4 regions of the Arthrobacter sp. ISL-69 genome follow, and region 1 is predicted to be linked to each of the others. Evidence: riboswitches for the same ligand, from Rfam matches in the RefSeq annotation. Region 1 holds a riboswitch; each other region holds the start of a gene.
The links. A riboswitch is a leader RNA that binds a small molecule or an ion and turns the genes downstream of it on or off. The one in region 1 is predicted to bind thiamine pyrophosphate.
Positions count from the first base shown of each region.

Region 2: another riboswitch for thiamine pyrophosphate. It lies ahead of thiD (bifunctional hydroxymethylpyrimidine kinase/phosphomethylpyrimidine kinase); the one in region 1 lies ahead of J7I79_RS02755 (ECF transporter S component).
Region 3: another riboswitch for thiamine pyrophosphate. It lies ahead of thiO (glycine oxidase ThiO); the one in region 1 lies ahead of J7I79_RS02755 (ECF transporter S component).
Region 4: another riboswitch for thiamine pyrophosphate. It lies ahead of thiC (phosphomethylpyrimidine synthase ThiC); the one in region 1 lies ahead of J7I79_RS02755 (ECF transporter S component).

Region 1 is NZ_JAGGPO010000005.1:369,130-376,721, forward strand. Features, by position in the region: gene J7I79_RS02745 (energy-coupling factor transporter transmembrane protein EcfT) at 1-659, opposite strand, end outside; gene J7I79_RS02750 (ABC transporter ATP-binding protein) at 656-2,287, opposite strand; gene J7I79_RS02755 (ECF transporter S component) at 2,304-2,936, opposite strand; TPP riboswitch at 3,009-3,152, opposite strand; gene J7I79_RS02760 (DUF4235 domain-containing protein) at 3,328-3,591, shown strand; gene mnhG (monovalent cation/H(+) antiporter subunit G) at 3,655-4,062, opposite strand; gene J7I79_RS02770 (monovalent cation/H+ antiporter complex subunit F) at 4,052-4,330, opposite strand; gene J7I79_RS02775 (Na+/H+ antiporter subunit E) at 4,327-4,872, opposite strand; gene J7I79_RS02780 (Na+/H+ antiporter subunit D) at 4,869-6,503, opposite strand; gene J7I79_RS02785 (Na(+)/H(+) antiporter subunit C) at 6,500-7,147, opposite strand; gene J7I79_RS02790 (Na+/H+ antiporter subunit A) at 7,144-7,592, opposite strand, start outside.
Region 2 is NZ_JAGGPO010000024.1:76,575-84,166, forward strand. Features, by position in the region: gene obgE (GTPase ObgE) at 1-587, opposite strand, end outside; gene rpmA (50S ribosomal protein L27) at 706-969, opposite strand; gene rplU (50S ribosomal protein L21) at 1,031-1,339, opposite strand; gene thiD (bifunctional hydroxymethylpyrimidine kinase/phosphomethylpyrimidine kinase) at 1,663-3,255, opposite strand; TPP riboswitch at 3,238-3,335, opposite strand; gene J7I79_RS17765 (Rne/Rng family ribonuclease) at 3,440-6,709, opposite strand; gene J7I79_RS17770 (vitamin K epoxide reductase family protein) at 7,181-7,592, shown strand, end outside.
Region 3 is NZ_JAGGPO010000018.1:446,979-454,570, forward strand. Features, by position in the region: gene J7I79_RS14500 (DEAD/DEAH box helicase) at 1-1,153, opposite strand, end outside; gene J7I79_RS14505 (RNB domain-containing ribonuclease) at 1,443-2,915, opposite strand; gene J7I79_RS14510 (ferritin-like fold-containing protein) at 2,957-3,631, shown strand; gene thiE (thiamine phosphate synthase) at 3,628-4,347, opposite strand; TPP riboswitch at 4,374-4,493, shown strand; gene thiO (glycine oxidase ThiO) at 4,480-5,787, shown strand; gene thiS (sulfur carrier protein ThiS) at 5,784-6,020, shown strand; gene J7I79_RS14530 (thiazole synthase) at 6,026-6,841, shown strand; gene J7I79_RS24780 (4a-hydroxytetrahydrobiopterin dehydratase) at 6,872-7,537, shown strand; gene J7I79_RS14540 (hypothetical protein) at 7,576-7,592, opposite strand, start outside.
Region 4 is NZ_JAGGPO010000015.1:18,552-26,143, reverse strand. Features, by position in the region: gene J7I79_RS09955 (glucose-6-phosphate dehydrogenase) at 1-695, opposite strand, end outside; gene ffh (signal recognition particle protein) at 847-2,436, shown strand; gene J7I79_RS09945 (alpha/beta hydrolase) at 2,518-3,252, shown strand; gene thiC (phosphomethylpyrimidine synthase ThiC) at 3,221-5,104, opposite strand; TPP riboswitch at 5,099-5,206, opposite strand; gene J7I79_RS09935 (amidohydrolase family protein) at 5,292-6,374, shown strand; gene J7I79_RS09930 (VOC family protein) at 6,459-7,334, shown strand; gene J7I79_RS09925 (hypothetical protein) at 7,448-7,592, shown strand, end outside.

The DNA.
Region 1 (7,592 bases):
CCGCCAAAACCGCGCGCTTCCATGGTGACCGCGAGCCGTGAAGCCCGGCGGATGGCCTGCACCAGGAGGCCGAAGCTCTGCCCAAGGGTCGCCCGGAGGCGCTGCGCGGGAGTCCCGTGCGAGCCCACGCCCCGGGCGCGCCGGGCCATGCCGATGGTCTGCCATTCCTCTGCCATCAGCCCGACCAGCCGCATGGCTGCCAGCGTGCCCAGGACGAAGCGGTGCGGCAGCTTCGCCTTCTGGGCGAGGGCATCCGCCAAGTCGGTGGGGTCCGTGCAGCTCATCAGCAGCACCGCAGGAAGGGCGATCGCCAGTCCCCGCAGCAGGAACCCCAGCCCCAGCTCCAGCGAGCCTGCGCTGATGGACCAGATGCCGACGTCGAGCAGGATCCGTCCGGTGTCCGGCGCCAGGATCGAGGTGCTCCAGCCGCCCAGCGCAGCCGCCACGATCAACGGCCACCCGCGCTGCCACAGCAGCGCCACGGTCAGGCCGGCCAGCGGGAAGAGCAGCAGTTCGAAGGCCAGCGCCACGGAGGCGGACACCCAGTCGATGGACAGCGCCAGCACCACGGTCATGAGCATCACGACGCCGAACTTGGCCAGTGGATTGGCCCGGGTGAGCAGGGCATGGTTGGCGTGCAGGGTCAAGGCTTCCCTCATGGCGCGGCCACCCCGGGATTGCGCGGGCCGGGTTCCTGCGCAGCAAGGTTGAGCTGGGGCGCGCCAAGTTTCAGCTCGGTGCCGCCCAGGACGTCGCTGAACTCCTGGTCGTGGGTCACGGACACCACGGCCGTGCCGGCGTCGAGGAGTTCGGAGAGGAAGGACGCCAGTTCCGCCCAGGTATTGGCGTCCTGACCGAACGTGGGCTCATCGAGGATCAGCACCCGGGGATGGGCGGCCAGGACGGTGGCGACGGACAGCCTGCGCTTCTCGCCGCCTGAGAGTGTGTAGGGGTTCGCGTCCACGAGTTTGGTCAGCCGGAGGCGCTCCAGCAGTTCGTCCACGCGTTCCTCTCCGTGGCCGAGGTGCCGGGGGCCGAACATCAGCTCGTCCAGCACCCGGCCGGTGACGAACTGGTGCTCCGGCTCCTGGAACACGGTTCCGATCCGCGCGATCAGCTGTTCCGCCTTCCATTTGTACGGGTCGATTCCGGCGCCGTCACTGAGGTCGACCGTTGCGGATACCGCGCCCTTCACCGGCTGGAGCAGCCCGGCGAGGGTCAGGGCGAACGTGGATTTCCCGGAACCGTTGGGGCCGGTGATGGTCAGCGCCTGGCCGGCCCGGACCTGCGCCGTGATCCCGGACTGCACCGGGACCGGTGGAACGGTTTGGAAACGCCGGCGGCGGGGACGCTCGCGGGAGACCGCCAGGCTTTCCGCAGCCAGCAGCAGGTCCCCGTCAGCGGGCACTCCGGCACCGCGCCCGCCAGTGGCACCCGGCATTCCTGAGGCACCGGACCGCGTCCGGGTTGCAGGCACGTACCCGGGCACCCAGACGCCGGCGGCCACGAGCATGTCCCGGGCCTGCGCCAGGACCTGGTCCGGGGACCCGTCCAGGAGCACTGCGGATTCCGTGGCCGATCCCGGCTGCAGCACCACAATCCGGTCCACGAGGTCCTTCCACACGCCCACGCGGTGCTCCACCACCACCAGCGTTGCCCCCGTTTTGTCCAGGCACCGGCCCACGGCGTCGCGGACCTCCAGCACACCGTCGGGGTCAAGGTTGGCCGTGGGTTCGTCCAGGAGCAACAGTCCCGGGCGCATGGCGAGGATACCGGCGAGCGCCAGGCGCTGCTTCTGTCCGCCGGACAGGGCCGACGTCGGGTGGTCCAGCGGCAGGTGGGCCAGCCCGACGTCGTCGAGCGCCTCCCCCACACGCTTCCAGATGTCCCCGCGCGGTACGGACAGGTTTTCGGCGCCGAAGGCGACGTCGTCCCCCAAACGGGAGAGGACCACCTGAGTCTCGGGGTCCTGCTGCATCAGCCCGGCACGCCCCCGCTGGGCGCGCGGCGGGGCGCCGTCGATCAGCAGGGTGCCGGTCTCGTCGGAGTCCTCGGCGTCCGGGGTGCCCCCGTGGTGGGCGCCGGCGTCGCTGTCACCGAGCACTCCGGCAAGGGCATGCAGCAGCGTGGACTTGCCCGCGCCGGAGGGGCCGAGGAGCAGTACGCGTTCGCCCGGCTGAATTTCCAGGTCGAGGCCATGGACTGCCGGCTGGGACCGGCCGGCGTGCCGCCAGCCCCAGCCCCGTGCCGTGACCGCCGCGGGGCGGACGCTGTCGGAAAACGTCATGAGCAGTGTGCCGTCATCAGGAGAAGACGGGCTCCGTGGCTGCCTTGCGGGAGGCGAAGGAGCTCAGCACGCCGGTCCTGGCCAGGCCGCGCGTGGCGATCCAGGACAGCGCCCCGGCGATGATGGCGCCTGAGATGGCGGTGAAGATGATGTAGGCCAGTTTGTCACCGGCGGCGTATGCAATGTTCCAGCCCCACGGCGCGAACGCATCGTTCAGTCCGCAGAAGAAGCCTGCCGCGGCGCCGGCCAGCAGCGAAACGGGCAGGTTGAACTTCTTGTAGACGAACACGGCGAAAATGATTTCCGCGCCGAGGCCCTGCACGAAGCCGGAGAACAGCACGGACGCGCCGTACTGCGAGCCCATGATGAGCTCCCCGGTGGCAGCCACGGTTTCGCAGAAGATGGCAGCGCCCGGCTTGCGGATGATCAGCATGCCCAGGACGGCGGGAATCATCCAGCCGCCGGCGATGAGGCCCGTCAGCGGCGGGTAGACGGCGTTCATGGGCGGCGAAACAGCGGCGGCACCCTGGGACCATGCCCAGAAAATAACGCCGCCGGCCACGGCGATCAACGCGGCAACAACAATGTCCACCACGCGCCAGCTCTTCTTGCCGTGGTGCAACGTCTGCTTTGCAGAAATATCAGTCATGTCTTCCTCCTGAGGTACAGGAGGGGAGAGTGTTTCCCGGCCGGACCGCGGCTTCCGCCGCCTGCTGCCGGACACTCTGAGAACTCGACTCCCTTGCGCCGGTACTAACCGGATCAGGTTCGAGGGTCTGCGGCTGTCCGCACTCTCAGCGCCCGCCTCCGGTTCCCCTGGACTGCTCCAGTGATGCCCGACGGCGACGCTCCCCTGTCGTATCAAATCGCCCTTGTGGGCGTTGTCAGTTTACACCCGGGGGCCCGCGAACTCCCGGGGGAAGTTGTCACATTGGGGCGGCCCGCCGCCTTGTTCCGGGGAGGAGGCTGACCGTGCTCCGCGCACCGATGGGGCTAGGCTAGGGGAAGCCCCTGTTTCCGTCGTCTTAGGAGTACCTGGAATGAGTCTTTTCATCAAGCTGCTTGGAACCGGAGCGAGCCTGCTGGCCGGATTCGCCGGCACCAAGGCAGTTGACGTTGTCTGGGAAAAGGTCACCGGCAGGAAGCCGCCCAAGGGCGACAAGGATGACGTTCCCACCACCCTGCGCAGCGCCCTGACCTTTGCCCTGATTTCGGCAGCCGTCAGCGCGATCATCCAGGTTTTGGCCAACCGCGGCACCCAGCGTGCCATCACCCGCTTCGCCAAGAGCCAGGACATCGTCTAGCAGTCAGCGCTTCCACGGATGCCGGCGTCCGGGCCCGCCCGCGGGTGAGTCCGGGCCCCAGGCTTAGGCCGGGCCGCTTCCTTCGTCGTCGTCCGCATCACGTTTGTCGGCGGCTTTCTGCACCACGGCTTCCAGCTCGTCCGTGGTGAGGAGTTCCCTGTGCAGGTGCTTGGTGCGGTAGCCGGCCCTGCCCACCATGTGCGCGGACACCGGCACGGTGAGCACCTGGAAGATCCACGCCACGAACAACACGGGCCACACCCACCAGGTCCGCAGCTGCAGGCCCATCGCAGCCAGCAGCAGGAAGAGGCCCAGCACCTGGGGCTTGGTGGCGGCGTGCATCCTGCTCATCAGGTCGGGGAAGCGCAGCAGGCCAACGGCCGCGCCGAGGGACATCAGGGCGCCCACCACCATGAAGACGGCAGAGATCGTGTCAATGACTGTGTCCACGCCGGATACCTCAGGATTCATGGGGCTGCTCCCGCCGGTCCGCCACGAAGCGGGCCACGGTCACGGACCCGATGAACCCGATGATGGACAGCGCCACGAGCAGCATCAGGTTGTTCAGATGCCGGTTGACGGCCATGTCTATGCAGAGCGTGGCTCCAATGATGGCCAGCAGCACGTCGGAGGCAAGGACCCGGTCCAGCAGGGACGGGCCGATGGCGATGCGGACAATTGCCCCCGCCGCCGCGAGGGACAGGATCGCAGCCGTCACGGTCAGCACGATCTCCATCATGAGGCCACCTCGTGTTTCAGCTCGGCAAGTTCCTCTTTGGTGCCCATGATCCTGATCAGCCCGGCCTCGGTGTCCCGGACTTCCTTGCGCAGGCTCATCACGTCCTCCCCGTTGCGGACGTTCAGTCCATGGATGTACAGCGTGGACGTGGAGCGGTCCACCTCCACCACCAGCGAGCCGGGAATCAGCGAGATGACGTGGCCGGTGGCGGTAACCATGAGGTCCGAATGACTGCGGAGCTGGACGGCCACGACGGCGTTGCTCACCTTTGGACCGCGGGCCACGGCCAGGTAGAGCACCTGGAAGCTGGCGGCCACCACCTTGCCCAGGAACACGATCGCGAACGGGACGGCACGCACAACGCTGAAGCGGCCGCCCAGTTCCACCGGGGGCAGGTAGAACAGCCTGGCCACCACCACGGCGATGAGCGCCCCGAACAGGAGGTTGCCGGGGCTGAAGTCCTGCCAGAGCGCCGCCCAGACAAACACGAGCCAGACCAGGAGCGGCAGCTCCTGCCGGATGGAGATCCGCCGTCGGCTCATTTCTGCGCCTCCTGCCGGGCAGGTTCAGGCCGGGCAGGTTCAGGCTGGGCAATCGGGGGCACCGGCGCGTTCTCGCCCAGCACCGCCTGAATGTAGGCGGACCGGTCCAGCATCTCGAGGGCGGACTGGTCCGCCACCCGGAACAGCGGCCCGGCGAAGACGGTAAGCGCCACGCCGAAGATCACCAACCCCAGGGTTGATCCCACCATGGTCCGCGGCAGCAGGGTGACGTTGCGCCTGCCCGCGCGGTCGCCCGAATCGGCGTCTTCAGGGGAGGCCAGCAGCACGGGATCCGGGTTCTCAGCGTCCTCGGGCTTGCGCCAGAACGCACGGTTCCATACACGGGCAACGGCCAGGAGCGTCAGCAGGCTGGTCAGGACGCCGCCGATCACCAGGGCATAGGCCAGCGGGGTGCCGAGCTGCACGCCTGCCTGCATTAGCCCGACCTTCCCCAGGAAGCCCGAGAACGGCGGGATCCCGGCCAGGTTCATGGCGGGAATGAAGAACAGCAGGGCAAGGACCGGGGACAGCTTGGCCAGCCCGGCAACCCGGTCGATCGACGAGCTTCCGCCGCGGCGTTCGATCAAACCCGTAACCAGGAACAGGCTGGTCTGGATGGTGATGTGGTGGGCCACATAGAACACCGCCGCACCAAGGCCCGCTACGGAGGACATGGCCAGCCCGAACACCATGTAGCCGATGTGGCTCACCAGGGTGAAGGACAGCAGACGCTTGATGTCGCTCTGCGCCAACGCACCCAGGATTCCCACCACCATGGTCAGCAGCGCCGCCACCATCAGCGGGGTATTCAGCGAGTCCCCCGGGAAGAGGAGCGTCTCGGTGCGCACCATCGCATAAACGCCCACCTTGGTCAGCAGGCCGGCGAACACCGCCGTGACGGGGGCCGGCGCCGTCGGGTACGAGTCAGGCAGCCAGAAGGACAGCGGGAAGACGGCCGCCTTGATGCCGAATGCCACGAGCAGCATCACGTGCAGCAGCATCCGCGTGCCCGGATCCAGGTCCGCGAGCTTGATGGCCAGGTCCGCCATGTTGATGGTTCCGGTGGCCCCGTAGATCATGGCGATGGCGATCAGGAACAGGACGGACGACACCACGGAGACCACCACATAGGTAACGCCGGCGCGGATGCGGGGGCCGGTTCCGCCGAGGGTCATCAGCACGTAGCTGGCCGTCAGCAGGATCTCGAACCCCACATAGAGGTTGAAAAGGTCCCCCGACAGGAACGCGTTGGACACCCCGGCCACCAGGATCAGGTAGGTGGGGTGGAAGATCGACAGCGGGGCGTCCTGGTCGCCGTCGGCCATGCCCTGGCCGGTGGCGTACACCAGCACCGCGAGGCTGACCGTGGAGGAGACCACCAGCATCAGGGACGAGAACTGGTCCACCACCATCACGATGCCCCACGGCGGCAGCCAGCCGCCGATGTTGACGGCCGCTGTTCCGCCGTTCCACACGGAAGCCAGCAGCACGCACTCCAGCAGGAGGGTCAGGGACAGCAGCGTGATGCTGACGGCCCGCTGGGCCCGCGAGTGCCGGATCAGCACGAACGTCAGGGCGGCACCAAGGATGGGAAGTACGACGGCGAGCGGGGCAAAGCTTGCGATGTTCACTTCACACCTCCTTCCGGGCCGGGGGCCACGTTTTGGGAACCGGGCTGTTCTTCCGCGGCAGCGTCCTTGGCCCGGATCCTGCGGTCGCCGGCTTTCACGGTGGCAGCACCGGCTTCGGGGCCGTCCGCCGGGTCGCTCTCCGGGCTGCCGCCGGAAGCGTTGTCGCCGGACGCGCTGTCCCCGGAAACGCCCGAATCGGAAATTCCCCGGCCGTCCGAACCGATCATGGTCAGCGGAAACTCGGACGTCTCGACGGGGATCTCGGAATCGTCCTCGGCATCGAAGCTGGGGGTTTCCGCAACGCGGATGTCCTCCACGTCGTCCTGGATCTCATCGCGGCGGGCCAACACCCAGGTGCGGTAGATCATGCCGAGCATAAACGCCGTCACTGCGAAGGAGATCACGATCGAGGTCAGGATCAGCGCCTGCGGGAGCGGATCGCTGTAGTCGTGCGGGTCTGTGTCCTTGCTGAACATGGGCGCCAGGCCGGCATAGCCGCCGGTGGCCAGGATCAACAGGTTGGTGGCGTTCGCCAGCAGCATCAGGCCCAGCAGCACACGGGTGAGGCTGCGTTCCATGAGGAGGTAGATGCCGCATGCGTAGAGCGCCCCCATGACCGTCAGCAGTGTCAGGTTGACGCTCATGCCCTCCCCCTCCCGGTGGTCTCCGCGGGAACTCCGTCGGCTTCCTGGCCCTCGGTCTCGCCGGCCGGATTTTCTTCGAAGTGCTCATCAATCTCGGCGCCCAGGCTGCGCAGCACGTCCAGCACCAGCCCCACCACCACAATGTAGACGCCGATATCGAAAATGGTGGACGTGACGAACTTGATGTCGCCGAAGACCGGCAGCCACAACTCGATGATGGCGCTCTGGAACACCTGGCCGCCCAGGAGCAGCGGAACCACCCCGGATGCCGCGGCGGTCGCAAGGCCGATTCCCAGAAGCGTTCCCGCGCCCACCGGTGTGGCCTCGCGCAGTTCGAAACGGCCGCCGGCCAGGTACCGGATGGTGAGGGCCAGCCCGGCCATCAGGCCGCCGGCGAAGCCGCCGCCGGGAAGGTTATGGCCGGCGAGGAGGAGGTAAATGGAGA
Region 2 (7,592 bases), on a different contig from region 1:
GGGATCAGGGTGGTGAAGGGGTAATCGGCAATTTTGGGGCGTGCCGCGGACATGGCGGCGATGAGGCTCGACTTGCCCGCGGACGGGAAGCCCACGAGGGCGATGTCCGCAATGGACTTCAGTTCCAGGACTATGTCGCTGGATTCGCCTTCGATGCCGAGCAGGGCGAAGCCCGGGGCGCGGCGCTTCTGCGAGGAAAGCGCGGCGTTGCCCAAACCGCCCGGGCCGCCGGCGGCCGCGATGAACTCGGTGCCTTCGCCGACGAGGTCGGCCAGCACACGGCCGTCCTTGGTCTTGACTACGGTTCCTTCCGGAACGGGAAGGATCAGCGTTTCGCCGTTTTTGCCGCCGCGCCAGTCGCCCATGCCGGGTCCGCCGTTGGTGGCGTGGCGGTGGGGTGCGTGGTGGTAGTCCAGCAGTGTGGTGGTCTGGGCGTCAACGCGCAGGATGACGTCGCCGCCGTCGCCGCCGTTACCGCCGTCGGGACCGCCCAGGGGCTTGAACTTTTCGCGGTGGACGGAGACACAGCCGTGACCGCCGGTACCGCCGGATACGTGCAGTACTACCCGGTCTACAAAGCTCGCCACGTGAATCTCCTCTGTGCATAACCTGACCGTCTCTTGGACGCCCAAATTGATTGTAATGCGGTTAAAAGAACAGTGGAGCGGGCCATCATGGCCCGCTCCACCGGTTCAGATCTTGTTGTTACTCTGCAGCTGCAGCAGCAACGATGTTCACGACTCGACGTCCGCGGCGGGTGCCGAATTCGACAGCGCCCGGGGTCAGTGCGAACAGGGTGTCGTCGCCGCCACGGCCAACGCCTGCACCCGGGTGGAAGTGGGTGCCACGCTGGCGGACGATGATCTCGCCTGCGGAAACTACCTGGCCGCCGAAGCGCTTGACGCCGAGGTACTGGGCGTTGGAGTCACGACCGTTGCGAGTGGAACTCGCGCCTTTTTTATGTGCCATTTGAAATGCCTGCCTTAAAAATTCTGGGGAATCTGCTGAAAACCTGAAAAGTAACGGAAGGTTACTTGATACCGGTGATCTTGACCTTGGTCAGTTCCTGACGGTGACCCTGGCGCTTCTTGTACCCGGTCTTGTTCTTGAACTTCTGGATGACGATCTTCGGACCACGAAGGTCCTGAAGGATCTCAGCCGTAACCGTTACCTTGGCCAGGTCCGCAGCGGCAGACGTGACTTTGTCACCATCTACCAGGAGCAGTGCGGGCAACTCAATGGTGCTGCCGGCTCCACCGGGGACGCGGTTCAGGGTAACGAAGTCTCCAACGGAAACCTTCTCTTGGCGGCCGCCTGCGCGGACAATCGCGTACACCACTGGGGAACTCACTTCTCTCGACGTTTATTACTAGATTTGCGTGCGGAACCTGGGTCCAATTGTTTGGCCTGGCTCACGCTGTGCCTCAACGCCGGTGGATTCCCCGGGGGAACCCATGAGTTATCCCACGAACAATTCCGCTTGTAATTCCAAACAGTCTTATCCGGGGTCATAACCCAAGTGTTGGCGTAAGCACCGAAGATCTAGAATACGCTAATTTTGCCTTCGGCCGCAAATGAGGCTGGCTCCGGTGGTAGTACGTGATAGGCGACACTCCGTGTTTTACGGCCTGCCACTGCAACGACTTCCGGAACCGTGCCCCACTATCCTACCGGCTTTGGAAGGCTTTCCGGTTCAGCGTGCAGGCGCGGCGCGTCGAAGAACTCCACCTCGTACCGGCAGGACTGCCGGAAAGCCAGCCGCATGGCCTCCCGTTCCGTTTCCGAGGCGGCCCGGGCGGCGTCGTCGGTGATCCGCACCGCCTGCCGGGTGGCGGCGGCGAACTCCTCGTCCGCGTACGTCCGCAGCCATTCGGCATACGGGTGGCCGGACGGCGATCCGGCGGCCAGGAACTGCCCGTGCAGCGTGGCCCCCACTTCGGCATACAGCCAGAAGCACGGGAGTACCGCTGCCACGAGCACTCCGTAGCTACCGGAAACAGACGAGGCCAGCAGGTGGTCCACGTAGGACTTGGTCACCGGCCCCAGTCCGGAGTCCACAGTCCGGGTACTCAGCCACGTCCGGTGCAGTTCGGACTCGACTTCGAGGCATTGCTGTGCCGACCGTGCCCAGAACAGTTGCTCGGCCTCGGTGGGGGCGATCGCGGCAGCACGGGACAGCACCCTGGAGTAGCCGTTCAGGTAGATGGCGTCCTGGGCAAGGTAATAGGCAAAGTGGCGTTCCGTGAGGGAACCGTCGGCCAGTGCGCGGATGAAGTCCAGCCCGTAGATGGCATCCAGGTCCGGTCCTGCGTCCTGCCGGAGTACTGCAGCGAACTGGCCTTCCGCCGGAACGTCCTGGCCCCTGGGCACCAGATGGTGGAAGTGGTGGACCGGGCCGTTGCCCGTTCCCACGTCCAGCACTCCGGACTCCCGGAGCGCCCCCTGCAGCCACGGCTTCACTGCCCGCAAGGACGACTCCCAGTCCCCCAGCCTTGCCTGCACGGTGGCCATGGCCGACGACAGGGAGCAACCGGTCCCGTGGCTGTTCCGGGTGGCGATCCGGCCGCCGTCGACCACCACAACATCGTGGGCCAGCAGCCCTTCGGTGTTGACGAGCGCGTCGGGGCATTCCCCGCCGTCGAGATGTCCGCCCTTAACCAGCACGGTGGTGCCGGCCTGGGCGGCAAGCCGTTTGCCCTGGGCCAGTGCCGCCTCCCGGTCGCCCGCGAGGGGCTCGTTGAGGAGTATCGCAAGTTCTGCGAGGTTCGGCGTAATCAGGTCGGCCAGTGGCAGGAGTTCACGGAGTTCCGCTTCGGCGGCCTCCTGCAGGAGCCGGTCCCCGCTGGTGGCCACCATAACAGGGTCCAGGACCACGACGGCGGGACGGGCCTTTACCAGCCAGCTGCGGACGGCGGCAATCACCGCGGAGTCACCCAGCATGCCGATCTTGACGGCGTCGATGCTGATGTCTTCGCTGATGGCCTCAAGCTGGGCGGTCAGGAAGTCCGCCGGGGGAACGTGGACGGCCCGGACGCCGTGGGTGTTCTGTGCCGTCAGGGCGGTAATGGCAGCCATGCCGTAACCGCCGTTGGCGGCAATGCTCTTGAGGTCCGCCTGGATCCCCGCCCCTCCGGACGGGTCCGATCCGGCGATGGCCAGCACCCGCGGGGTTGCGCGCAGGGCGGCGTCCAGGGTGGATCCGGCCCCCGTTGTGGAGGCGGGGGTGGGCAGGAATGATGAAGACAAAGGAGACATCCCTTCGCCGGTGCTAGCCGGACAGGTTCAACGGGTGTGGATCTCAGCCGGCCCTGTGCGCGGCACCCCGTGTCAGTCCCCCAGCCTAGCTGTTTTCCTTTAACGGACTCGCAGGTACGGCCCGAATCCGGCGTATTACTACGCCCGGTTCGGACCGCACCCGCGGTGTCAGTCGGCTGGTGGATCAGAGCTCGGAGGCCGGCACTCCCACGCCGAGGATGATCGGTGCGCTGGCCGGAGCCTTTGCCTGCGCATCCTTCTTTGCCGGTTCCGGTGCCTTGGCCTCGTGGGTATGCCCTGCCGCGGCCACCGGAGCCGTCTCGTGGTGTTCCACGGACGTTTCGTTCGCTGCGCCCTGGGCACGGCTCGCACTCCGGTTGCGGCGCGGACGGCGCGCCCGGCCCTGCACCGCAGTGTGGTCGGTGTAGTCGGCTTCAGCAGCCTGGACTGCCGGGGCCCGCGTAGCCGGAACCCGGGCTGCCGGGGCCTGGACCGCCTGAACCGGCTGCTCAGCCGGTGCCGCCGGGCGCTCAGCCGCTGCAGGCCCGCCAAGGTGCGCGAACGCCTCGGCCAGGCGGTCGAGGGTCAGCGCCGCGCCCGTGGCCGGCGATTCCCCTGCGTGCTCAACGAACGGCAGCGCAACCTTTTCGCCGCCGAAGGTCAGGACCGCAGCCGGCCGCCCTGCGGCAGCCGCCTCGGCGTCGGACACCTTGGCCGGCCGCGCCGTGGCGGGAGCGGACTGCGCCGGCGTTGACTGGGCAGCGTGGGCCTGCCCTGCCGCTTTGGCAGCAGCAGCCGCCGGGGCGGCATGGCCGGTCTCGGCGTCGTGCAGGTGGGCGGCGTGCGCCGCGGCGGCTATGTTGGCCAGCGCCGCGCGGGTAGCTTCGGCCTTGGCGTGGCGCTCGGCATCGGTGGGCTCGTAATGTACCGCGGCCGGCGTCAGCGGAGCGGCCTCGGGAGCCTGACCGCCCTTGCCGCGGCGGCGGCTCTTGCGCTCCGTCCGCGGGGCCGGCTGGCTCTCCGTCCGCGGTACGTGATGCTCGGCGGCCACAACGTTGGCGCGGCGGTGTTCCACGGGCTCGTCGTGGGTGACGATGCCGCGGCCGGCGCAGGCTTCACACTGCTCGCCGAAGACTTCCAGCAGCCCGGTGCCCATCCGCTTGCGGGTCATCTGCACGAGTCCCAGCGAGGTCACTTCGGCCACCTGGTGCTTGGTCCGGTCGCGGCCGAGGCACTCCACCATGCGGCGAAGCACGAGGTCGCGGTTGGATTCGAGCACCATGTCGATGAAGTCGATGACGATGATGCCGCCGATGTCGCGGAGCCGGAGCTGCCGGACGACTTCCTCGGCCGCTTCCAGGTTGTTCTTGGTGACGGTTTCCTCGAGGTTGCCGCCGCTGCCGGTGAACTTGCCGGTGTTGACATCCACCACGGTCATGGCTTCGGTGCGGTCGATGACCAGGGAACCGCCGGACGGCAGGAAGACCTTCCGGTCGAGTGCCTTGTGGATCTGCTCGTCGATCCGCCAGGCCGCGAAGATGTCCGTGTCCTTGGTCCACTTCTCGAGCCGGCCCACGAGGTCCGGAGCCACGTAGGTGACATAGGCCTCGATGGTGTCCCAGGCTTCCTCGCCGGAGACGATCAGCTTGGAGAAGTCCTCGTTGAAGACGTCACGGACCACCTTGATGGTCAGGTCAGGTTCGCCGTAGAGCAGTTCCGGAGCGAGGATTTTGGTGGACGTTGCCTGGCCTTCGATCCCTTCCCACTGGGCGCGCAGGCGGTTGATGTCGTGTGTGAGCTCTTCCTCGGACGCGCCCTCGGCTGCAGTGCGGACGATGACGCCGGCATCTTCCGGCAGGCGGTCCTTGAGGATCCGCTTGAGGCGGTTGCGTTCGACGTCGGGCAGCTTGCGGGAGATTCCGGTCATGGAACCGCCGGGAACGTAGACGAGGTAGCGGCCGGGCAGCGAAATCTGGCTCGTCAGGCGGGCGCCCTTGTGGCCGACCGGGTCCTTGGTGACCTGGACCAGCACGGAGTCGCCGGACTTCAGTGCGTTCTCGATCCGGCGCTGCTTGCCTTCGAGGTTGACCACGTCCCAGTTGACTTCACCGGCGTACAGCACGGCGTTCCGGCCGCGTCCGATGTCCACGAAGGCGGCTTCCATCGACGGCAGCACGTTCTGTACCTTGCCCAGGTAGACGTTGCCGATCAGGGAGTCCTGCTGGGTCTTGGACACGAAGTGCTCTGCCAGGACGCCGTCTTCGAGGACGCCGATCTGGATTCTGTCGTCGCGCTGGCGGACGATCATCTGGCGGTCCACGGATTCGCGGCGGGCCAGGAACTCGGCCTCGGTGATGATCGTGCGGCGGCGGCCGGTGTCGCGGGATTCGCGGCGGCGCTGCTTCTTGGCCTCCAGCCGGGTGGAGCCCTTGACGGATGTTACGCGGTTGTTGACGGGCGCCTCGCTGGCGGCGCGCGGGGCACGGACACGGGTCACGGTGTTGGGCGGGTCGTCGCCTTCCCCTCCGGTGAGCTCAAGATCCTGGTCGCCGCGGCGGCGGCGGCGACGGCGGCGGGATGTCACGCCGTCCTCCGCAGTCCGGGTGGACTCCTCATCGGCGTCCTCGTCAGCGGCGCCCTCGGCGCCCTCGGCGTCTTCGGCCTCGCCGGTCGCTTCGCGTTCGGTCACGCGGCTGCGGCCGCGGCGTCCGCGGCTGCGCCGGCGACGGGCGCCGCCGGCGTCAGCATCGCCGTCGTCGCCGGTTTCTTCCTCGTCAGATTCCTCGGCCGCAGCGGGGGTGACCGCGGGGGGCGTGGCCGGGCGGACCACGCTGCTCAGGTCGGGTGCCTGGAAAATCATGGAAGTGACCGAGCCGGGCTCAAGGAAGAGCGCGCCCACCGGGTTGGCCTCCGCGGTGGCGGGCTCTTCAGGCTCGGCAGCTGCTGCTTCCTCCGGTGCTGCTGCTTCAGCAGCGGGTGCGGTCTCCGCGACCGGCGCAGGCTCGACGACCGGCGCAGGTTCCTCGGCAGGGGCCGGCTCAGCAGCGGGTTCGGTGGCGGCCGCTTTTGCGGGGGCCTTGGCGCGCGAGGCGCGGCGGCGGACGGGCTTTTCAACGACGGCGGCTTCAACCGCGACGTCTTCCACGGGTGCAGCATCAGCCGGGGCTGCGTCTACCGGAGCAGCTGCGGCGTCCTCGGCGAAGACCGGGAGCGGCTCGGCAGGCTCGACTTTCCTGCGGGAGCGGCTGCGGCGCGCCGGGGGCTTCTCCTCTGCGGCGGTGTCCGCCTCCGGGGCCTCCGCCGGAACTGCCTCCGATTCGCCGGCTTCGACGGCCTCCACCTTGGGGGCGGCCTTGCGCCTTGTCCGGGTCGCCTTCTTCGGCGCCTCCAGAGCTACTGCTTCTTCGCTGGCAGCGGTTTCTTCATTAACGGCTAGAACCTGGTCATTATCCATATGTGGCGACACTCCTGCCCCTGACGTACCGCCACATCCGGCACCCATTGGGGCACATATTTGTCAAAACCCGCAGGCGTTGACAGAAGTCAATTGGATACCCTCAGGTTCGCACCGGCAGTGGGGTGCGGCAGCCCTGGAGGGCCGGCGACGTCGTCCTGAAACCCGTTGTTCCTCAAGCCACAACCAGGTGCCGTCCAATGGCATTGCGGGAAGGCCGGGATCTATCGTGGATCCGGACCGTGCCCTGCTCATCATTGGCGGTCTTACAAACGAGCCACCGGACCGGAATCCGAATGTGGATCGTATTCCAGCCAGCTTCATTCTCTCATACGCTCAGTCCCTCGCGGCGGATGCAGTGCCGGGCAACTTACAATCAGGGCGCGGCCCGGCTGCAGTCTGTGCGTCCCTTCCAGCCTCCGGCGTTACAATCAGGGCGAGGAGCCCTCGAGAAAAAGGACGCGACATCCCATGCCCAGCATCTCCAATTCCACGCAGGACAACAGGGTGGACGGTGGCCTCCGCGAGCGTGCAGCGGCCCAGGAAGGCCTGCCTCCCATGACCAGGGACAAGGGGTTCGGATGGCTCCTGGTGATCACCGGCGTCGTCGGCTGGCTCGCCTCGGGCGCCCTCGTCCTGGAAAAGCTCGAGGTCCTCAAGGATCCGAACCATGTAACGGCCTGCGACATAAATCCCTGGGTGTCATGCGGCGCTGTCATGCAGACCTGGCAGAGTTCCGTCTTCGGTTTCCCCAACATGTTCATTGGCATCGTGGCGTTCGCCGTCATTATCACCACGGGCATGGCTGTTCTCTCCGGCGCAAAGTTTGCCCGCTGGTACTGGCTTGGCCTCCAGGCCGGTGTGACGCTCGGCTTTGCCTTCG
Region 3 (7,592 bases), on a different contig from region 1:
TGTTGCCGGCGCGTCCGGTGCGCCCAACGCGGTGCAGGTAGATCTTCTCGTCTTCGACGCACTGGTAGTTGATCACGTGCGTCACGTCGTCCACGTCGATGCCGCGGGCAGCGACGTCCGTGGCCACCAGGACATCAACCTTGTTGTTGCGGAAGGCCCGGAGGGCCTGCTCGCGGGCACCCTGGCCGAGGTCGCCGTGGATGGCGGCCGCAGCGAAGCCGCGATCCACCAGTTCCTCGGACACCTTGGCGGCGGTGCGCTTGGTCTTGGTGAAGATGATGGTGCGTCCGCGGCCGCGGGCCTGCAGGATGCGCGACACGACCTCGATCTTGTCCATGCTGTGCGCGCGGTAGATGAGCTGGCGGATGTCCCGCTTCGTGAGGCCCTCGTCGTCCGGGTCAGCCGCACGGATGTGGGTGGGCTGGGTCATGTAGCGCCGGGCCATGGCGATGACCGGGCCGGGCATCGTTGCGGAGAACAGCAGGGTCTGGCGGACGGCAGGGGTTCCGGCGATCAGCGTCTCGACGTCGGGCAGGAAGCCGAGGTCCAGCATTTCGTCGGCCTCATCGAGGATGACGATCTTGACGTTCTTCAGGCTCAGGTGCTTCTGCTTGTACAGGTCGATCAGGCGGCCCGGCGTACCGACAACAACTTCGACGCCCTTCTGCAGGGCATCCACCTGGGGCTCATAGGCGCGGCCGCCGTAAATCGTGGCGATGCGGGCGTTGCGCTTCTTGGCGGCGTTTTCCAGGTCCTTGGCCACCTGGACGGCCAGTTCACGGGTCGGCACAATCACGAGTGCCTGCGGTGCGCCCGGGACTGCCAGCTTGTCGAAGCCGGGGTCGTCGCGGCCCACGACGCGCTGCAGCGCGGGGATGCCGAAGCCCAGGGTCTTGCCGGTGCCGGTCTTGGCCTGGCCGATGATGTCGTGGCCGGCGAGAGCCACCGGCAGGGTCATCGCCTGGATGGGGAACGGGTGGGTGATCCCGGCATCGGCCAGGGATTCCACGATGTCGGCGCGGACGTTGAAGTCAGCGAAGGACTTCTCCTCGATCTCGTGAGGTTTTTCGTCCGAGATGATGGTCTCTTCCGGCTCGATCGATTCCGTGCCGGTGTCGTCAGTCAGAAGTTGGTGCGTGTGCAATTCACTCACAGGGGAGTTTCCTTATTCATTTGGGCATTGGCGCCGCCTGCTCAACGGGGCCGGCCGCAAGGCCGTTCCGGAGCACGCTCGAGCGCACAAGCAAATCCAGTGGAAGCCGATCGCGGGCTATCTAAATGCTGGCACTGGGGACCAGCGGGTGTGTCTCAAGATCGCGTAGGGGCGGGCTTGTTGAATTCGTAAATCAAGGAAATCAACGACCGGGCATCCATTACTACTCATTCAGTCTAGCCGTTGAGCGCAACCATCCCTGACTGACGCCCCGTGCACGCCTCGCAAGTCAGTCCACCAGCTCCAGCTTGATCTCCCGCGTGGCGATGTCCGAAGAGAGAAGCCTGACCCGCACGGTGGTGCCGGATTCGAGCTCACCGGGGCACCTGGCCGTCACCGCAGGGTCGGCGATCTGGATGATGCCGGACGGTCCGTTGCCGTTCCCGTTGCCGCCGTTGCCGTTCGGCTTGCCCGGTTTCGACCCCGAGATGACCACCGCGTCGAACTCCTGCCCGACATGGTTGATGAGCAGGGCCGCCTCCACCGTGTCGAGGGCCAGGCGTTCCATCCGCGCTGCCAGCTGGTCCGAGGCGGCCATGATTTCCGGCAGGGAAGGGAGTGCCTCCCGGGCCCAGCCGGGAACAGCCGCGCGGTTGCTCAGCGCTTCACAGATCACCAGGACAAAACGGTCGATCAGCCGGCGCAGCGGGGCCGTGGTGTGCGCGTACGCCGCCCCGATGGCCGACTGGATGGCATCCTCCGGAACCGTGCCGTCAAAGGGTGTGTAGCCTGCGCCCCGGAACAGCATGCCGGCGGAGTGCAGGATAGCCAGCTGCCGCGGGTCGGTGGGATCAAGGGACCGGAGGTACTCGCCGTAGCTGGCCTGGCCGTCCCAGGGCCTTCCCAGTGCGTGCGTCTGCCTCTTGAAATGCAGGAGGGAACGTTCATCCGGCGCCGGCATGGTGCGCAGGATGCCCACCTTGCCCTCGAGCATCAGGTCCGCGGCGGCCATGCCGGTCATCAGGGAAATCTGGGCGTTCCAGTCCTCCACGGGGAGGGGCGGCGCCGCGACGATGCGGTAGCCGCCGTCGGGCAGTTGCTGGATTTCCTGGTCCGGCATGTTCAGGCTGGCGCCGCCGCGCAGCCTCTCCAGTTCCACGCGTTTGAGCCCCACCTCCCTGAGGAGCTGCAGGACCGGGCCGGCACCGCCCGAATCGAGGTCCTCCTGGACGTTCTTATAGCTGAGTTTGGCCCGGCTCCGGATCCTGGCCCGGCGCACCAGCACCGACTGCACGTGCGCTGCCTCATCCAGCTCGAACTCCCAGACAAACGCGGCGCACAGTTGGCCGGAAAGCAGGCTGCCGGCGCTTTCGCTGATGACTTCCGGATGGAGCGGGATCCGCCCGTCGGGGGCGTAGAAGGTCTGCCCGCGGCGGCGGGTTTCGGCGTCGAGTGCCCCGCCGGGCTGCACGAAGGACGGCACATCGGCGATGGCGTAGAGCACCTTGTAGCCCCCGCCGGACCGTTCAATGAACAGGGCCTGGTCCAGGTCCGTGGAGGAAGGGGGATCGATGGTCACGAATTCCACGTCCGTGAGGTCGAAGTCAGGCATCTTGTGCTCCGCAATGGCCGCCAGCGCATCTTGAAGGGCATCATCAGGGAAGGGGCCGGGAAGCTCCAACTCCGTCCGGAGCGCGTGCAGCGCCTCGGCCAGACGGTTGGTCTGCTCGTGGACACTTGGAGTCAGGCGATGATGTGACACGAAAGTCAGATTAGCTCGATTTGCGCCATTAGTCTTGACTGATGAGCTCATCCCCGGCTGACACCGCTCGTTACAACCGCTTCGTGGCAGACCTGTTCGGAATGATGGCCTACGGGGAGCTGTCGGCCTTCGAGAGATTCTCAGCGGACGCGCGGCATTCGCCCACCCTCCACGACCGTGCCGTGCTTGGCAGGATTGCCGTGGTGGAGTTCCGGCACTACGAGCTGGTGAGCTCCCGGCTGGCCAGTATGAACATCGACGCCGAGGACGCCATGCTGCCGTTCCAGGCTGCCGTGGATTACTTCCACTCCCGGACGCGCCCGGGGGACTGGTTCGAATCCCTGATGAAGGCCTACGTCATCGACACGGTCTCAGCCGACTTTTATCGGGCCATCTCGCAGTATGTGGATGCCGCCACGCGCGAACTCATCGAACAGATCCAGGACTCCGAAGCGACCACCGAGGTCCTCCGCGAACGGCTCAAAGGCGCCCTGGCCGATGACCCCAGGCTCGCGTCGAGACTTGCGCTCTGGGGCAGGCGGCTGCTGGGCGAAGCATTGACCCAGGCACAGCGCGTCAGCTACGAGCACGCCTTCCTGGCAAGCCTGATCGGCGGCGAGGACAACGCCGCAGCGAAAGAGCTGGTCAGCGGGCTGATCTCCGGCCTGGCGGGGAACCATTCACGGCGTATGACGCAGCTCGGCCTGACCGGCTAGCTGTACTGCTGGCCGGCGTCGAGCGCCGCCAACAGCGACTTGGCCGCTGCGGCCGGGTCGTCGGCTTCGGTAATGGCGCGGACCACTACGATGCGCTGCGCTCCGGCAGCCACCACTTGTTCAACGTTGCCCAGGTCAATGCCGCCGATGGCGAACCACGGCAGCAGCGGACCGCCAACGGTCCCTTTAGCCGCGCTGTCAGCTGTTTTGTCTGTTGTTTTGCCGCTGGCCCCGGCCGCGTAGTGTACCAGATCGAGGCCGACGGCGGCCCGGCCCGGCTTGGTGGGAGTGGCCCACACCGGCCCTACGCAGAAGTAGTCCAGTCCGCCGGGACCGGCAACCGCGGCGATGGCGGCGTCGATCTGCTCCGGGCTGTGGGTTGACAGGCCGATCACGGCGTCATCGCCGAGGAATTTCCGGGCCGAAGCCAGGGGAAGGTCCTTCTGCCCGATGTGGAGTACCGGGGCGCCGGCGAGCGAGGCTATGTCGGCGCGGTCGTTGACCGACCAGAGCCGGCCGTGGCGGCGGGCCGCAGCCTCCAGCACTTCAAGCAGCTCGAGCTCTTCGGCGGCCTCCAGGTTCTTGTCCCGGAGCTGGATGATGTCAACGCCGCCGGCGTAGGCGGCATCGACGAAGTCTTCGAAATCGCCCCGGTCGGTGCGGGCATCGGTGCAGAGGTACAGGCGGGCGCTGGTGAGGACGGCGTGCTCGGTCATGGCACCAGCCTAGTTCCTCTAAACTGGGGTGGTACCGCGGGAGCCCGCTGCAGCTGTCACAAAGCTGCAGGGCTGAGAGGGCGTCAGAGCCGACCGCTTGACCTGATCCGGTTAGTACCGGCGTAGGGAAGGATGACAATGAACCCGCAACCCGCAGCAGGCCGCCCCGCCGCGCGCACCCGGGAAATCAGCGCCGACGTCGCCGTCATAGGCGGAGGGGTCATCGGCCACGGCATCGCGTGGGAAGCCCGGCAGTCCGGCAGGTCCGTGGTGCTCATCGACGACGCACCGGGGACGGGCGCCAGTTGGGCCGCCGCCGGCATGCTGGCACCAGTGAGCGAACTCCACTACCAGGAGGAACAGCTCCTGGAACTCATGCTTCACTCCTCGGGTCTGTGGCCCGCCTTCGCCGCAGGCCTCGAGGCGCGGGATACCGGCGGCGGAGCCACCGGCACCGGCTACCTCACGACGTCGACCCTGGCCGTAGGGGCCGACGCCGCCGACCGCCGGGCGCTCGCCGACCTGCGGGGAGTCCAGCGGGCAAGCGGCCTCACAGTGGAACCTCTTACAGTCAGGGAAGCACGGGCCCGCGAACCGCTGCTGAGCCCCGGGATCTCCTGCGCCTTCGACATTCCGGCCGACCACCAGGTGGACCCCCGCCGGCTCCTCGCCCTGATCGCGGAGTCCCTGGCAGAATCCGCCGTGCATGAGCGGGCCGCCGGCCTGCTCTGGGAGGACGGGCGGGTCAGCGGGGTCAGCCTGGCCGGGGGAGGCACCGTGCACGCCGGGGAGACCATCGTTGCCAACGGGCTGGGGTCTGCGGCCCTGGGCGGGCTGCCAACCGGCCTGAGGCTGCCGCTCCGCCCGGTGTACGGCGACATCCTGCGCCTGCGTGTTCCCGCTTACCTGCAGCCGCTGGTGACATCAACTGTCCGCGGCATGGTCCACGGAATCCCCGTCTATATCGTTCCCCGGCAGGACGGAACGGTGGTGATCGGGGCGACGCAGCGCGAAGACGCCCTCGCCGCTGCGGGCGTTGAAGGCACCGGCACAGGACCAGCGGCACCTGCCGAGGCCGCCGTTTCAGCCGGCGGCGTCTACCAGCTGCTCCGCGACGCGCAGGTGCTGGTGCCGGCCGTCGCTGAACTGGAGCTCCTGGAAGCCACCGCGAGGGCCCGTCCGGGAACGCCGGACAACGCGCCGCTGCTGGGGCGGGTCGCGGACGCCCGCACCGGCCGGGACATTGGGGGGCTGATCATTGCCACCGGATTCTTCCGTCACGGCGTCCTGCTGACGCCCGCGGCCGCTGCCATCTGCAGGCAGCTGATGGACGGCAACGCCGATCCGCGCTGGGCGCCGTTCCGGCCCGACCGGTTCTCCCGTTTTCCGGCACCGTCCGCAACCACAGTCACAATTGACCCGAACAAGGAAACAGCATGAACATCAAACTGAACGGCACGGCCCACGCAGTCGACGACGGCGCGTCCGTCACCACCCTCATCAGCCAGGTCACCGGCAGGAACCTCGCCCCCAACGGGCAGGCTGCCGACGGCCAGAAACTGGGAGTGGCGGTTGCGAGGAACTCCGAGGTAGTGCCGCGCAGCCAGTGGTACGTCACGGCGCTCGCCGAGGGCGACGACGTCGAACTCGTTACAGCGGTACAGGGAGGTTGAGCATCATGGCAGGAACCACGGTTGCCGGCGCGGCACATGCACAGCAGGCGGCGGACCCCTTCATTGTGGACGGTGTTCCGCTGGGGTCGCGGCTGATCATGGGCACCGGCGGTGCGCCCAGCCTGGACGGGCTGGGGGCGGCACTGATCGCGTCCGGCACGGAGCTGACCACGGTGGCCATGCGCCGCTACTCGCCGGCCGAAACAGGCTCGCTGTTCCAGCTCCTGGTGGACCACAACATCCGGGTCCTGCCCAACACCGCCGGGTGTTTCACGGCCAGGGACGCAGTCATGACGGCGGAACTGGCGCGGGAGGCGCTGGAAACGGACTGGGTCAAACTCGAAGTGATTGCCGACGAACACACGCTCCTGCCGGACGCCGTGGAGCTGGTGGACGCCACCGAGCAACTCGTCAACCGCGGGTTCAAGGTGTTCGCCTACACCAACGACGACCCCGTGCTGGCGCTGCGGCTGGAGAACCTCGGAGCCACCGCTGTGATGCCGCTCGGCTCACCCATCGGTACCGGTCTGGGCATCCTGAACCCGCACAACATCGAACTCATTGTTTCCCGGGCATCCGTTCCCGTGGTGCTGGACGCCGGCATCGGCACCGCGTCCGATGCTGCGCTCGCCATGGAACTGGGCTGCGACGCCGTCCTGCTGGCCACAGCGGTGACCCGGGCGCAGAATCCGGCGATGATGGGGGAGGCCTTCAAACACGCGGTCATCGCCGGTAGGCTGGCGAAAGCGGCCGGCCGGATTCCGCGCCGCGAGCACGCTCTTGCGTCGTCGGCCATGGAAGGCCGGGCGGAGTTCCTCTAGGCAGTCCAAGACCATCCAAGGGAGCCAACGGTGACCGGCAAGGAAGACGTTCTTACCCGACCCCGGATTGACGCCGCGCTGGCGGACCTTCCCGACTGGAGATACCGGCTGGGCGGCCTCGTGACTGTCTACAAAACGCCAACGGCGGCCGGTGCGCTCGAGCTGATTGCCGCCGTCGGGCGCCTGGCCGAGGAACAGAACCACCACCCGGACCTGGACTGGCGCTACAACCGGGTCTTCATCCGCTACACGTCCCATGATGCCGGCACCGAGGTGACGCAGCGTGACGTCGCCGCCGCGGCAGCTGTCAGCCAGGCCGCCGCTGCTGCAGGGGCCGCCGCGGAGCCGGGGCTGTACCGGACCGTGGAGATCGTCATCGACACTGCCAACCCGGGCGAGATTTCCGAAGTCTGGCGGACAGCCCTTGGTTACCGGAAAGGCAGGTACGGGGACCTCGCTGACCCCTACGGCCGCGGGCCGGGGCTCTCGTTCCAGGAAACCGCCGCCCCCAACGAGAACCGCTTCCATCTGGACATCCACCGGAGCATGGCGGAATCCGGCCCGGCGCTGGAGAAAACCGCGGCGACCGGGGCATTAATGAACCGTGACCACGCACCCAACTGGGTGGTGGTCACGGATGCGCAGGGAAACCGGCTCTGCCTGTGCACCGAGGAAGGCCACGAACCGGACCTGTAGCCGGCCGCCTTCGGACCGCGGACCCCGGCCCTAGAGCCCTAGAGCCTCAGCGCGG
Region 4 (7,592 bases), on a different contig from region 1:
TGGATCATGTCCCGGAGCGCGCCGGCGGCGTCGTAGTAGCGGGCGCGGTCTTCCAAGGCCAGGTCCTCGTCAAAGATGACCTCCACCTTTTCGATGTAGTCCCGGTTCCAGACAGGTTCCAGGAAAGTGTTCGCGAAGCGGAGGCCCAGGATGTTGAGCACCGTTGCTTTGCCCAGGAAGTGGTCTACCCGGTGGATGTGGTCCTCCGGGACCAGCGCCGCCAGGGTCTCATTGAGATGGCGGGCGGAATCCTCACTGGACCCGAATGGCTTTTCCATCACGAGCCGCGTGCCCGCCGGAACGTCCCCGGGGGCCAGCACTTCGCACGCCTTCTGGCTGACGTGGGGCGGAAGCGCGAAGTAGACGGCCACCGGAGCCTCAAGGCCGGACAACAGGGCGGCGAGCTCCCCGCCCGCCGTCACGTCAAGCTGGTGGTAAGCGGTTGTTCCGGCGATCCGCTTGAGCTCCCGCTTGCCCGCAGCGTCTGCCTGCGAGTTCGAATCGGCGAAGGACGACTCCACGCGCTCCAGCCACTGTTCCGGCGTCCATGGATCCGAGCCGGCTCCCACGAGTGCGAGCCCGGCTGCCCGCCCTTTGGCGGCCAACCGGGCCAGTCCCGGCAGCAGCAGCCTGCCGGTGAGGTCCCCGGACGCACCAAGGATGAGCAGGGTTTTTACGGTTGTTTGGCTGGCCATCCTGCCAGCATGCCATCTTGAAGGGCTGTCTTGGTACCCTAGATAGTCGAGTCCCGTTGTCGAGGCAGTTGGTCCAGGCCAACAACAGTCACGACTCTGGCGAGCCGCACCGGCCGCCAGCTGTAGATCCACTGAAAGAAGTGCACGGCGCGTGTTCAATTCACTCTCTGACCGGTTGACAGCAACCTTCAAGAATCTCCGTGGCAAGGGCCGCCTCACCGAGGCGGACGTTGATGCCACCGTCCGCGAGATCCGGCGGGCCATGCTGGACGCTGACGTTGCCGTCTCCGTGGTGCGGGAATTCACGGGACGGGTGCGCGAACGTGCCCTCGGCGCCGAGGTTTCCGGTGCATTGAACCCCAGCCAGCAGATCGTCAAGATCGTCAACGAGGAACTCGTTGAGATCCTGGGCGGCGAAACCCGGCGCATCCGCCTGGCGAAGACCGGCCCAACCGTCATTATGCTGGCCGGCCTCCAGGGCGCCGGTAAGACCACCCTCGCCGGCAAGCTCTCCAAATGGCTGAAGTCCCAGGGCCACAGCCCCATCCTGGTTGCCTGCGACCTTCAGCGGCCGAACGCCGTCACCCAACTCCAGGTGGTGGGCAAGCGCGCCGGGGTTCCGGTGTTCGCACCCCACCCGGGCGCCACGTCCACCGAGCTGGATCACCCGGCCGGCGACCCCGTCGCGGTCGCCCGCGCCGGCGTTGACGAAGCGCGCCAGAAGCTGCACGACGTCGTCATCGTGGACACTGCGGGACGGCTCGGTGTGGACGCCGAAATGATGGAGCAGGCACGCCAGATCCGCCGGGCCATTGTCCCGAACGAAGTGCTCTTCGTCATCGACTCCATGATCGGCCAGGACGCGGTCAACACGGCGCTCGCCTTCGATGAGGGTGTCAACTTCACCGGCATCGTGCTTTCCAAGCTCGACGGCGACGCCCGCGGCGGTGCCGCCCTGTCCGTCGCGTCGGTCACCGGCAAGCCCGTCATGTTCGCCTCGACCGGTGAAGGCGTGGACGACTTCGAGCTGTTCCACCCGGACCGCATGGCGTCCCGCATCCTCGACATGGGTGACGTCCTCACCCTGATCGAACAGGCCGAAAAGTCGTGGGACAAGGACGAAGCCGCCCGGATGGCGAAGAAATTCGCCGACCAGGAGGACTTCACTCTCGACGACTTCCTGGCCCAGATGCAGCAGATCCGCAACATGGGCTCCATGAAGAAAATGCTCATGATGATGCCGGGCGCGCAGAACATCCGCCAGCAGCTTGAGCAATTCGACGAACGCGAAATCGACCGGGTGGAAGCGATCGTCCGTTCGATGACCCCGCACGAGCGCGTTGCCCCCAAGATCATCAACGGTTCACGCCGGGCGCGCATCGCCAAGGGCTCGGGCATGCATGTCTCGGACGTCAACGGCCTGCTGGAGCGGTTTGCCCAGGCGCAGAAGATGATGAAGAAGATGGCAGCCGGCGGCGGGATGCCCGGGATGCCCGGAATGCCGGGCATGGGCGGCGGCGGAGGTGCCCGCAAGGGCGTCAAGAACGCGCCGAAGAAGAAGGCCAAGTCCGGAAACCCGGCCAAGGCCGCCCAGGAACTCCGCGAAGCCGAGGCCCGGCGCGCGAACGCGGGGAAGGCACTTCCCAGCGGCGCCGCGTTCGGCCAGCAGGGAGCGGACTTTGATCCGTCACAGCTCAACCTGCCCAAGGGCTTCGACAAGTTCCTCGGCGGGAGCAAGTAGTTCCTGGCGGCGAAGTCATCCGCACGGGCAACTCCGGTGTCTGCTGGCCGGAATGTCCGGCGATTGCCATAGGGTTGGTCCATGTTTAAGCAGCGCGTAGTGTTCGTCCACGGTTCGGGGGCCTTCGGGTCCGCCGCGTGGCCCAAGCAGCACGGCATGGCCTTGGCCTACGACGCTCTGTTCCTTCGCCGCCATGGCTTTGACGCTGCCGCGGAACCCCTCGAATCGGACTTCCAGGCCGACGCCGACATTGTTCTGGGTGCTTTGGCGGACGAGGGCCGGGGCGCCGCCGGCGGGCATGTTGTGGCGCATTCCCAAGGTGCCATCGCGGCCATGATGGCGGCCGTCGAACAACCGGCCCTGGTGCATTCCCTCACGCTCGTGGAGCCCGCCTGCCTGTCCCTGACCGCCGAACTGCCGGCGACCGCCGCACACCGTGCCCTGATGCAGCCGCTGTTTGATGTGCGGCACCGGCTCGGAGATGATGACTTCCAGCGGGAGTTCGTCCGGCGGGCGTTTTCCGTGCACAGCGACAACCCGGCGACGCCGGAGGCGCGGAGTGCTGCCCGCCGGCTCCGGCTGCAGGCACCTCCGTGGGAGGCTCCGCTTCAGATCGTGCCCGGAGTCCCCACCCTGGTGCTCACCGGAGGCTGGGAACCGCTTTATGAGGAAATCGCCGGCTACTTGCGCGAAACCGGTGCCCTGCACCGCGTTGCCGCGGGCGGACACCGGCCTCAGGACTCGGTGGAGGGCGACCGGTTCATCCGGTCGTTCATCGCAGAGATCAGCCGGCGTCAGCACTCACAGGCGTCTTAGCGGTTCCTTCACCGGCAGTGCTGCGCGGGCCCGGCCCCTTCGGGGCAGGAAGGTTAAGCTCCGGCAGGTAGACCTTGCCGCCCGCGGCAAGGAATTCGTTGCTTTTCTCACGCATGCCGGCAGCCATCTCGGCAAGGGCCGTCTGGGCCTCGGCTGAACCGTATTCGTCCCTGATGTCCTGGCTGATGCGCATCGAGCAGAACTTGGGACCGCACATCGAACAGAAATGGGCAGTCTTCGCCGGCTCGGCAGGCAACGTCTCGTCATGAAACGCTTCCGCGGTGACCGGGTCCAGCGACAGGGCAAACTGGTCCCGCCAGCGGAATTCGAACCGGGCCTTGGACAGCGCGTCGTCACGTTCATGCGCGCCGGGGTGGCCCTTGGCGAGGTCGGCGGCGTGGGCGGCGATCTTGTAAGTGATCACACCGGTTTTGACATCGTCCTTGTTCGGCAGCCCGAGGTGCTCCTTGGGTGTTACGTAGCAGAGCATGGCCGTGCCGTAGCGGGCGATTTCCGTGGCGCCGATGGCCGAGGTGATGTGGTCGTAGCCCGGGGCTATGTCTGTGACCAGGGGACCGAGGGTATAGAACGGGGCGCCTTTGCACAGTTCCTGCTGGCGTTCCACGTTCTCGCGGACCAGGTGGAACGGCACGTGGCCGGGGCCTTCCACCATCACTTGCACGTCGAACTCCCAGGCCCGCTGCGTCAGTTCGGCCAGGGTGTCCAGTTCGGCGAACTGGGCGGCGTCGTTCGCGTCAGCCGTCGCACCCGGCCGCAGTCCGTCGCCCAGCGAGAACGCGACGTCGTACTTGGCGAAAATCTCGCACAGCTCGTCGAAGTGCGTGTACAGGAAGTTTTCCTGGTGATGCGCCAGGCACCACCCCGCCATGATGGCGCCGCCCCGGGACACGATTCCGGTGACCCGCTTGACCGTGAGCGGTACGTAGCGGAGGAGAACCCCCGCGTGGATGGTCATGTAGTCCACGCCCTGCTCGCACTGCTCGATCACGGTATCCCGGAAGATCTCCCAAGTGAGGGCGTTCGCCTCGCCGTTGACCTTCTCCAGGGCCTGGTAGATCGGTACCGTACCGATCGGGACCGGGGAGTTGCGGATGAGCCATTCCCGGGTGGTGTGGATGTCGTCGCCGGTGGACAGGTCCATCACCGTGTCGGCGCCCCACTGGGTGGCCCACTGCAGTTTGTCCACTTCCTCGGCAATGGAGCTGGTAACTGCCGAGTTGCCGATGTTGGCATTGATCTTCACAAGGAAGGCCTTGCCGATGATCATCGGTTCGGATTCCGGGTGGTTGATGTTGTTGGGGATGATGGCGCGGCCGGCAGCCACTTCGCTGCGGACGAGCTCCACGTCGCAGTTCTCGCGGAGGGCAACGAACTGCATCTCGGGCGTCACCACACCCTGCCGTGCGTAATGCATCTGTGTGACAGTCTTGCCTTCGACGGCGCGGCGGGGCACGGGCTGCGCGCCCTTCCACTCCGCGGATGCGGCGCCGCGGCGCACTGCCGACTTGCCGTCGTCAAGCAGGTTCCGTTCCCGGCCGCTGTAGGGCTCGGTGTCGGCCCGGGCTTCGATCCACCGGGTCCTGAACGGTTCCAGGCCCACCACGGGATCGCTTCCGGGCCCCGCTGTCCGGTACACCCGGAACGGGGGGTTGGCGGCGCCGCCCGGAGAGTCCTCCAGGGCAATTTCGGTCACCGGCACCTTGATCCCGGTGGCCTCGTCGGCGATGAACGCCAACGAATGGGACTTCAGGGACTGCGTTTCAATCGTGCCTGACTTGCCGGAGTCGGTGTCGTTTTGGGCAGGGATCAGCTGTGTTTCTTGTGTATTCATGGAATACTCACTTCCTTCGCCGGCATTACCCGGACAGGTTCAACGGTCGCAGGCCGCGTCAGCCCGATCTCAGCCCCTGCAAGGGCACCCGTGTGGTCGTAAACGAAGCTACCACAGGGCCGGGCAGTCCCTTTGTCACATGGCGTTCACGTCCGGCGGCGGCAGCCCGCCGGACTAGGCTTGAAACATGGCTGGCATCATCGAATTCAGCGGGACCGTGCTCACCGCCCCGGACCAGGAACGGCACGGCCTTTGGGCTGTCGACGGCAGGCTGACGTTCAAGCGGCCGGCCGTTCCCGCCGATGTTGTGCTGGAGGGCTGGGTCCTGCCGGGCCTGGTGGATGCGCACTGCCACATCGGACTCGGACCCGTCGGGGACGTTACCGAGTCCCTGGCCGAAGAGCAGGCCATGACGGACCGGAACGCCGGTACCCTGCTGGTCCGCGACGCCGGCGCCGTGCACGACACGCGCTGGCTCCAGCACCGTCCCGAGCTGCCCAGGATCATCCGGGCCGGCCGGCATGTTGCCAGGACGAGCCGCTACCTGCGGGGATTCGCCGTCGAGGTTGAACCGGACGGCCTGGTCGAGGCAGTGCGGAAGCAGGCACTCGCGGGCGACGGCTGGGTCAAGCTGGTGGGGGACTGGATCGACCGGGGCGCCGGCGACCTCGCGCCGTCGTTCCCCGCCGCCGTGGTGCGGGACGCTGTCCGCGCCGCCCACGATGAAGGCGCCAGGGTGACCGCGCACTGTTTCGCCGAGGACACGCTGGATGACATGCTCGACGCCGGCATCGACTGTATCGAACACGGAACCGGCCTTCTCCCGCGGCACCTGCCCCGGTTCGTGGAACAGCGCGTCCCGATTGTGCCCACGCTCATCAATATTGCGACCTTTCCGGAGATCGCCGACCGGGCCGAAGCGAAGTTCCCGCGCTACGCAGCGCACATGCGGGCGCTGTGGCAGCGGCGGAACGAGCGGATCCTGGAAGCCTACGAAGCGGGCGTGCCGATCTACGCCGGGACCGATGCGGGCAGCGTCATCGGCCACGGACGGATCGTGGACGAGATCCACGCGCTCCATGCGGCCGGCCTGCCGGCGGAAGCGGCGCTGGACGCGGCGTCATGGGCAGCGCGGGAATGGCTGGGAGCCGACGGCATTACGGAAGGTGCCAGTGCCGACGTCGTGCTGTGCGCACAGGACCCCCGGACCAGTCCGGCGACGCTGCGGGATCTCAAACACATCGTGCTTCGGGGCACTCAGCTCCGCTAGGAATAAATTGAAGCTTCAAGTAATTTAACTCTATGTAATCGTCGCCGGATGCCGGTGGCGGAGTTTCGGGAGTTTGGAGTTGCCATGACCACAGAATCCAGCAGCAAGGACCTGCTGCCCGCCGATCTCGCCATGGGCACGGTGATGCTCAAAGTGGGCAACATGAAGCTGATGACGGACTATTACCAGCGGGCGCTCGGGCTGGAGCCGGTGGCCGAGCAGGATGGCGGCGTGTACCTTGGCCGGCGCGGAAGGCCCTTGGTCCACCTGGCGCCGGCCCCCGGACTGAACCTTCCCGCCCGGGGTGAGGCCGGACTGTTCCATACAGCGCTGTTGTTCGAGGACCGGCCGTCGCTCGCTGCCACGGTGGCCTCCGCGGCCCGGTATGAACCGGGGCTGTTCACGGGCAGCGCGGACCACCTTGTCAGCGAGGCCTTCTACTTCAGCGACCCGGAGGGCAACGGCATCGAGCTCTACTGGGACCGCCCGCGTGAGGCCTGGTCCTGGGAGGGCAGCAACGTGGTCATGGACAGCCTTGCCCTGCCGCCGCAGAGGTTCCTGCAGGAACACCTGACCGAGGAGGCAGTGAGCGGTCAGCGGGAGACGCGGGCCGGCGTCGGGCACGTCCACCTCCAAGTTGGCGATGTGCAATCAGCGCACGACTTCTACGTGGGCACGCTTGGTTTCGAGAAAACCGCAGGATGGCACGGACAGGCCCTGTTCGTCTCGGCTGGCGGCTATCACCACCACATGGCCATGAACGTCTGGAACAGCAGGGGCGCAGGGCCGCGGCAGGACACGCTGGGCCTGGGTGAAGTCCTGATCGAAGTTCCCGAGGGCGACGACGTCGGCGCGCTCGCTGACCGTTTGCGGGTGGCCGGCGTCCAGCCCCACCACACGGGGGCGGAGCTGCGGTTCGAGGATCCGTGGCGCAACCGGATCCGCGTCGCGGTCCGCTAAGGGGGCGCTGACCAGCACGTCCATCTGGGTTAGGCTGAATCCGGAAGGCCCCGGGCAGCCGCAAAGCTGCCCGTCAGGACCATCACACCGCAGACGGAATGAGGATGATTTCCATGGGTTTCACCGAAATCTTTGTTTCCACCCACGATGAGGCCCTCAAGCGCGCGGGGGTACTCGACGGCGGGGGGCCTGCGGCTCCGGAGGCGCTCCGGATTCCGGACATCAGCGATTTTGAAATTGAACAGCTCGGCGACCTGG